Regions from separate parts of the Paenibacillus sp. CCS19 genome, predicted to be linked through region 2. Evidence: riboswitches for the same ligand, from Rfam matches in the RefSeq annotation. Region 2 holds a riboswitch; the other holds the start of a gene.
The links. Region 2 has a riboswitch for cyclic di-AMP ahead of SBI19_RS14370 (3D domain-containing protein). Riboswitches for the same ligand answer to the same signal wherever they lie in the genome.

Region 1 (4,212 bases), on a different contig from region 2:
GTTCGCTGACCGGCTTGCATCAGGACAAGCATCGCTGGTATTTCCCAGACGATCTGCTGCGTCCGGTTGCGCATAGGCTCGACGCCCGCATACGCGCGATTTTTGGCTATTAGAACTCGAAGAAAATAAACGTTTTATATATAGGAAGGAGAAAGTAAGACAACATGAACGGAAAAGTTACATTAATTGATACGCATACGCACTTGGACAATCACAAATTCGACAATGACCGTGAGGAAGTTATCGCACGAGCAAGAGAAGCGGGTGTCGAAATTATGGTGAATATCGGGTTTGACCGCGAAACGATTCCGACGACGATGGCATTGGCGGAAAAGCATGATTTTATCTATGCGGCTGTTGGCTGGCACCCTGTTGAGAGCATCCATATGCAGGAGGGAGATCTCGAATGGATCGAGTCGCTGATGTCGCATCCGAAGGTTGTGGCTATCGGTGAAATCGGTCTCGATTACCACTGGGATACTTCACCGAAGGATGTCCAGCATCGCGTATTCCGCGAGCAGATCCGTCTGGCGCGCAAAGTCGGTAAACCGATCGTCATTCATAACCGAGATGCTTCGGAGGACGTCGTACGTATATTGAAGGAAGAGAAGGCGGAAGAGGTCGGAGGCATTATGCACTGCTTCTCCGGCAGCTGGGAAACGGCCAAAGCTTGTCTCGATATGAACTTCTATATTTCGTTCGGCGGACCGGTTTCATTTACCAATGCAAGGGTTCCAAAGGAAGTGCTTTCACGAGTGCCGGACGACCGTCTGCTCATCGAAACGGACTCCCCTTATTTGGCACCGCACCCTTATAGAGGGAAGAGAAATGAGTCCTCCTATGTCGCACTGGTAGCTGATGCCGCTGCGGCAATTAAAGGAATGAGCGTTGAAGAAATTGGATATTTAACGTCTCTAAACGCTAGAAAATGTTTCCGTTTTGATCAATAATGGCTGAAATCGTGAGGAATCGGGACCTTACGCGTGATAAAAGTTGATTTTGTCCCCAAAACCGCTTCTCTTTTCGCTGAATTTCCTTAAATATCGTTTAAATCGTCTTTTATCTGTTCTTTACAATGCATGCGAACACGGGGTATGATTCATTTCAGAACTTACACAATGTATTGGATTTCCAGTAGTACGCTTAATCTCCTAACGGAGAACGGGGGAACCATATGTGGAAATGCTGCACAGTGATTTGTGCGCATGGAAGCATAACCGATGGGGTGAATTTGGAAGCATTGCATAGCGGTCGATCCGCTGCAATGTGACGATAGGGCAACTCTCTTGCCCGAACCCGACAGCTAACCTCGTAAGCGAAATAGAGAGATCAACCTTCGAATCCCACTTTCCATGTTTAGTCGCGACCAAACGGGAAGCCACGAAGCAGATGATCCTCTGTCGATGGCTTCTTTTCTTTTCGAATAAAGAAGTTTACGTCGACATAGGGTTAGCAATGGAGGTGAAGGTGAGAGGGACTGGATAGCATGATTCGTCATGCCAATATACTATAGTCGCGTCAATTGTATCATGCGAAACACTCGACGGCGGGACTTTGAAGGAGGACCGAAGAAGTGGGCGTAATTCCGCAAGAGGACACCCATGGGAAACGATCATCCAGCATGTCATTCGCATTGCGATGGAAGCATGAAAACGTGCGGTTAATCACATTGAGTATAATTATCTCAATCGCTATGACTTTCATGTTATTGGTGTTGTTGTACGGAACGGCTGAGAGAAGCGTCTCCGTAGTAGTGAATGGACAAGAGAGCATCGTGAAAACGAAGCAATGGGTCCTGCAACGCCTACTGGATGAACAAGCTATTACGGTTGGGCCGCATGATAAGGTGTCGATCCCTTTGAATGCAGCGATTAAGGATGGAGATCGTGTCGTCATCGACACGGCGAATCCAGTGACCGTAACAGCTGATGGCAAGACTTGGACTGTGTACACGACCGAGGATACCGTGCAAGCGGCGATCGAGGAATTAAATATTCCGGTTCGTAGCTACGACAAAGTATATCCGGCGCTGACGGCTGACCTGACACCGAACATGGCGGTGAAGGTCGTACGTGTGGAGCGTAAAGTAACGAGCTCCCAGCATACGGTTCCTTTCACGATCGTGAAGCAAGAAGATCCTACCCTTGAGCAGGGTAAGGAGAAGACGGTTAAGAGCGGCACTGATGGTGTCGTTGTGAAACAATTCGAGAGCGTGTACGAGGACGGCAAGCTCGTATCGACAGCGCTCGTCGAGAAAGCCGTACAGCGGCCGGCGGTTAGCCAAGTGGTTGCTGTCGGTACGAAGAAGGCGCAGCCGAAGGTTACGACATTATCGGCCAAGGCTTCGAGCGGCCCGCAGACGGTATCTTTGAAAGGCATTTCCTTCAAGGCGAAGAAAGTGCTGAAGAATGTTACGCTTACGGCCTATTCCGCCGGCGTGAAGTCGACGGGCAAGAGCGCGAACCATCCGCAATACGGCATTACCGCTTCCGGCACGAAAGTGAAGGAAGGACGGACGATTGCCGTTGACCCTAACGTTATTCCGATCGGTTGGTGGGTATACATCGAAGGCATCGGATTCCGTCGTGCGGAGGATAAGGGAAGCGCGGTTAAAGGAAACAAGATCGACGTTTATTACGAGAGCGAAGACTACGCGGAAGAGTTCGGTTCGAAGAAAGGCTATACGGTGTACATCATCGGGCCTAACAAACCGTCCTCCAGCTAGTGGGTGTCGCGTTATCCGATAGCAGTATCAGATATGTATCGTAATTCACAGCCAAATATGCCATCATAAGAAGAGGCGATGCCTCTTCTTTTTGTATGCTCGCGGGAAGGAATGGCGCAAGATGATTAAAGAAATAATTGTGGTTGAAGGCAAAGACGATACGACGGCTATTAAGCGCGCTGTCGAGGCAGATACAATAGAAACCGGCGGCTCTGCGATCGGCGAACAGGTGCTGAAGCGGGTTGAGCTTGCTATGGAACGCCGCGGCGTTATTATTTTTACAGATCCGGATCATGCAGGTGAACGCATTCGGCGTATCGTCGCGCAGCGTGTTCCCGGCTGCAAGCATGCGTTTCTTCCTCAGGAGGAAGCGATGTACAAAGGCGATATCGGTGTCGAAAATGCATCGCCGGAAGCCATTCGCAAAGCGCTGGCTAATGTGCGAACGGAGCAGCTGGCAGGAGAAGGCGGATCGGTCGAAGTAACTTGGGACGATATTATAGAAGCGGGACTTACCGTTCATCCTCAGGCGTCTGAGCGTCGAGAGGTAATTGGCAAGCTGCTCGGAATCGGTTATGCGAACGGCAAAACCTTCTACAAACGATGCGTCAGCTTCCGAATTACGAAGACGGAGTTTATAGAAGCATGGCGGCAAATGGAACAGCAGCTGGAACAGGAGCGTGGCTAGTTAATGAGCAGCAATGAACAGAAGAAGAATACGGCGGTAGAGGTAGCTACCCCTTCGCGGACACGCGATATCGTGAAGAAATACGGCTTCGAGTTCAAGAAGAGTCTTGGACAGAACTTTCTAATCGACCAGAACATCCTGCACAAAATCGTGTCGGCTGCTGAGCTTGATTCGACCAAAGGTGCACTCGAGATTGGACCAGGTATTGGCGCACTCACGCAGCATCTGGCTCAATCGGCTGGCAAGGTGACGGCAGTAGAGATCGACAACCGTCTCATTCCGATTCTGCGCGATACGCTCGCAGGCGAAGATAACGTTGAGGTTATTCATGCGGACGTGCTCAAGCTGGATCTGAATCAGCTGTTCGCAGAGCGCTTCAATGATGTGTCAGGCGTCAGCGTAGTGGCGAATCTACCTTACTACGTGACAACCCCGATTCTTATGAAGCTGCTAGAGGAACGGCTGCCGCTGGAGAATATCGTCGTTATGATCCAGAAGGAAGTTGCAGACCGAATGGCGGCCAAGCCAGGCGGCAAGGATTATGGCAGCTTGAGCGTCGCCGTGCAATATTACTGCGTACCGAGCATCGTATGCATCGTACCGCATACGGTGTTCATCCCGCAGCCCAATGTCGATTCGGCAGTGATCAAGCTGGCGCTGCGGGATAAGCCCGCTGTCGAAACGCCGGACGAGGCGCATTTCTTCCGCGTGGTGCAGTCATCCTTCGCACAGCGCCGCAAGACGCTCATGAACAACCTATCGTCCTGGCTCGGCAAAGACCAGCGTGAAACGTTGACTA
Region 2 (4,212 bases):
CGCTAGCTCATCGTCTGATTGAAGGCTGCGACCCGGATGCAATTGGCGTATTGTACGATCCAGGCAACCTCGTTCACGAGGGCTTCGAGCAATATCGGATGGGGCTCGAGCTGCTCGGTCCGTACTTGGCACATGTCCATGTCAAGAACGCTGGCTGGATGCCTGCAACCGATAGCACAGATCCACTCGATCCTGTTTCCTGGCATTGCGCCTGGCAGCCGGTTGCAGGTGGCATCGTACCTTGGAAACGTGTGTTAGCAGACTTGAAGGCGGTCGGCTATCAAGGTGCGTTCGGCATTGAAGATTTCAGCGGCGCGTTCGACAGCAGCGAGATGCTTCAGCTGTTCGTCCGTCAAATGCATACATGGTGGGAAGAAGTGCAATAACTTAACCCGCTGATCAAAGCCTGACCCATCGTTAATATGCATGCATAATATTGGCGTTCCGCGGAGAAAACAACGAGGATTGTATTCTTTTCCGCCCCTCCGTTTTGAAGGGAGAACGTCCAATGAAACGACAATCTAGAATCGTTATTCTGCTCGTCCTTGCACTTCTGCTTGCCAATCCGATTGATGCTTCAGCCTATCCGTCCGAAGCCGAACCAACACCAAGCGATCACGCTGCAGCTTCAGTCGACAGCAGCCGGACCATGCAATCGACAGAGCAGTACAATTCGTACGCCCGTCCCCGCAAGAAACAGCGGAAGCAGGCCGTTATGAGCTGGATTACACTGGAGAAGCGATATCCAGGCGCATTCGTCACGCATGGTCCTCGCAGTGTGCGGCGAGCAGCGCTAACGTTCGACGATGTACCGGATCCGCGCTATACGGGCAAAGTGCTCGATGTACTCGCGCGTTATAACGTGAGAGCGACGTTCTTCGTGCTCGGTTCCCTGGCAACGCGCTATCCGCAGCTCGTTCGCCGAATGGAGCGAGAAGGTCACACCGTCGGCAACCATTCTTACAACCATGCGGTATTCTCGCAATTAACCGCCGAACAGTATCAACGCCAGATTGCTCGAACAGATGCGATTCTTGCACCTCTCGTTGGATATAGTCCGCGCTATATCCGTCCGCCTTATGGCGAGATAAGACCCGCTCAAGTGCAGTGGGCGAAGCGCAACGGCTACGTTGTTGTGAACTGGGACGTCGATTCCGTCGATTGGCGAAGCTTGCGAAGCAGGTCGGTCATTATCAACGTCCGCAAGACGCTCCAGCCAGGCTCGATCATTCTCCAGCATGCTGGCGGAGGCAGTACACAGGATCTATCGGGTACCGTCGAGGCGCTGCCTGTTATTATCCGAATGCTGCGGAACAAAGGATACGAGCTCGTGACGATTCCAGAGATGCTCGGCTCCTCAGATGGCCGCTGGCAGCAGCGATAAGTCAACAACAACTGTACAACCTGCCACGAACAACAAGAAAGCGGAGATGCAATAATTGCATCTCCGCTTTCTTGTTGCTGCCATGCGAGCCAATAAACAAATTAATAATTACGATTCCAGTACATAAACCTTCACATACTGAATGCCGAAGTCGCTCACCTGTGCTGCTGTGCCTGGGACGAACAGATCGATGCGATTGCCCTTAATCGCACTGCCTACGTCCAATGCGGTAGCGATCATTCCTCCAGTCGGAAGTCCTGCAAAGTCGTAACCGACTATGTACAGCTTCGTGCCTAGCGCGATCTTCGATGGATCGACAGCTACTGTGCCTACCTTAAGCGAATTACCGAAGTAATCAAGTCCGCCCCAGCCGCCATTCTCTGCTGGATCCGCTGAATAAGCTGTTGCCGTCATTTGAATCGTTTTCGAAACATCAAACTGCTTACCGCCAACTGTCACACTGTCGTTGCTAACTGTGCTTGCTGTTGTTGCCGATGCCGCAGGCGCCGATGCCACTTTAAACGTATTGCTTATCGTGGGAATGGACAGCCGCTGGCCTTCAATAATATTGTTCGGATTCACACTCGGATTGGCTGAAGCAATCTGCTGCATCGTCAATCCGTAGTACTGGGACAGCGTCCAGAACGTCGTTGTCTTCGTCGCCACATGAACGGAAGCTGCATCGGCGGATGCCGCGGATGCGGACCAAGCGATCGAGATGCCAAGAGCAGCAGCAGCCGCTGTGCGGGCCCACTGCTTCAAACATTTTGCAAACGGTTTCACTGTAAGCTGTGTCATTAAGTTAGAATCCTCCTGTTGTATACGCCTACGAGGTTAGTTGTCGGATTCGGATGAGGAGTCACCCTACGCATCGAACAACTGGCGCCCGCCAGCTGCTTATGCGATTCACCCCGAGGATTCAGCTCGCCTTTATGGCAATCTGAATACCATGAATCTCCCCCGCACGTTAGTTTCGGCTCGCGTAAAACAATACCACATTTAACTCACCCATGAAACTGGTAATTGCCGCCACTACAAGTTCCATCCTACTCCCGCCTGCCCGCAAATGACCCTTCCGCCACCTCCCCATTAGCGGAAAAATCGCCATTCATTCCGTTGAAATTACAGAAACGAAGAAGCCGCAAGCTAGTAAAGTCTTATATTTGTACAAATGCCGTTGCAGGCACGATTCCTGCCTGAATACAATGGCGTAGCATTTGTATATGGAAGCTGTTTGTCCCGTTACACGGGATGGCTCGTGATTGGAGGTCGTTGCATTACATGATGAACATCATGATCATGGCCGGCGGCAAAGGTACCCGGTTCTGGCCCCGCAGCGTCAAAACAATACCTAAGCAATTCCTGTCATTCGGCTCGGGACCTACGCTCATCCAGCAGACTGTTGACCGATTCCGGCGCCTGGTGCCTGATGAACGTCTATTCATTGCAGCGCCTACCGCGCACGTCCCGCTCGTAACCAGCCAACTTCCCTCTTTATCCACCGAACAAATCTTCACCGAGCCGGAGCAAAAAGGGACGGCCGCCTGCATCGCCTATGCCGCTTACACCATGCTGGCCAAAGGCGATGATCGCCCGATCGTATTCGTACCCGCAGATCAATATGTCGCCGACGATGACGTTTATCTCGCCGCCATCGAGCGAGCTGCACAGGCTGCGACTGCCGTTAATTCGATTGTCACGCTTGGCATACGGCCGGATCGCCCCGACACGGGCTTCGGCTACATGGAGATCAAAGCCGATGAAGATCAGTCGGATGCGGAGGATTCCCTGCATAAAGTGAAACGATTCTTAGAAAAACCCGATGCCGCTACGGCAGAGAAGTTAATTCAACAGCACAACGTGTATTGGAACAGCGGCATCGTTGTATGGCGTCCCTCCTCCATCTTGCATCACATCGCCATGAAGGAACCGGCGCTGTGGCAGCCGTTCATTGAACACGATGGCAATCCTGCCTTAGCCTACGCAGACATTCCCGAACTCTCGATCGATTACGCTGTGCTCGAGAAAACCGACGAAATCCACTGCATTCCAATCGACTGCGGCTGGGACGATATCGGATCATGGGCTGCTTTTCGCCGACATCATCCGTCTGATGCGCTTGGCAATGTCGCACAAGGCGCCATTCGGCTGTTTGAAAGCGAAGGCAACACCGTCTATTCCGAGACGGAGACGCTGCTTATCGGCGTATCCGACTTGATAGTCGTCTCCACCCCGCACGGTCTGCTCGTCTGCCATCGGTCCGAAGAGCCTCGGTTGAAATATTGGCTGAACGAGTCCATGAGGTGATGCAAGTGAAGGCTCTCATTACGGGCATCAACGGCTTTGTCGGAGGCCACCTTGCATCGTATTTGCTAAGCGAAGGCATTGAAGTCGCCGGCACCTGCCGCTGCAGGCAGCATAACGGAGAAGACGCCCTCTCGAATAAGAACATCCGCTTAATCGAGTGCGAACTTCGAGATGCCGCTGCCGTCGAAGAAGTCATTGCTGCCGAGCGTCCCGATCATCTATTCCATCTGGCTGCGCAAAGCTTCGTTCCCGCCTCATGGGCATCGCCCAGCGATACGATCCATAATAACGTCGCAGGTCAGGTACACTTGCTCGAAGCGATTCGACTTCATAAGCTTCCGACCAAAGTGCTCATCGCAGGATCAAGCGAGGCGTACGGCGAGGTACACACGAATGAGATTCCCGTTACGGAAAATAACCCGCTAAGGCCGATGAATCCTTATGCCATCAGCAAAATCGCGCAGGACTTTCTAGGCATGCAATACTACCGGCAGTATGGCATACCTATCGTTCGGATGCGG

Region 1: linked by a shared signal. The riboswitch ahead of SBI19_RS23280 (resuscitation-promoting factor) and the one ahead of SBI19_RS14370 (3D domain-containing protein) in region 2 are both predicted to bind cyclic di-AMP.

What each region holds. Positions count from the first base shown of each region.
Region 1 covers NZ_BTCK01000042.1:42,210-46,421, reverse strand. The annotation lists gene SBI19_RS23290 (HD domain-containing protein) at 1-113, shown strand, start outside; gene SBI19_RS23285 (TatD family hydrolase) at 165-950, shown strand; cyclic di-AMP (ydaO/yuaA leader) riboswitch at 1,131-1,333, shown strand; gene SBI19_RS23280 (resuscitation-promoting factor) at 1,574-2,725, shown strand; gene rnmV (ribonuclease M5) at 2,847-3,413, shown strand; gene rsmA (16S rRNA (adenine(1518)-N(6)/adenine(1519)-N(6))-dimethyltransferase RsmA) at 3,417-4,212, shown strand, end outside.
Region 2 covers NZ_BTCK01000018.1:43,432-47,643, forward strand. The annotation lists gene SBI19_RS14360 (sugar phosphate isomerase/epimerase family protein) at 1-386, shown strand, start outside; gene SBI19_RS14365 (polysaccharide deacetylase family protein) at 509-1,384, shown strand; gene SBI19_RS14370 (3D domain-containing protein) at 1,493-2,182, opposite strand; cyclic di-AMP (ydaO/yuaA leader) riboswitch at 2,193-2,373, opposite strand; gene SBI19_RS14375 (mannose-1-phosphate guanylyltransferase) at 2,666-3,691, shown strand; gene SBI19_RS14380 (GDP-mannose 4,6-dehydratase) at 3,697-4,212, shown strand, end outside.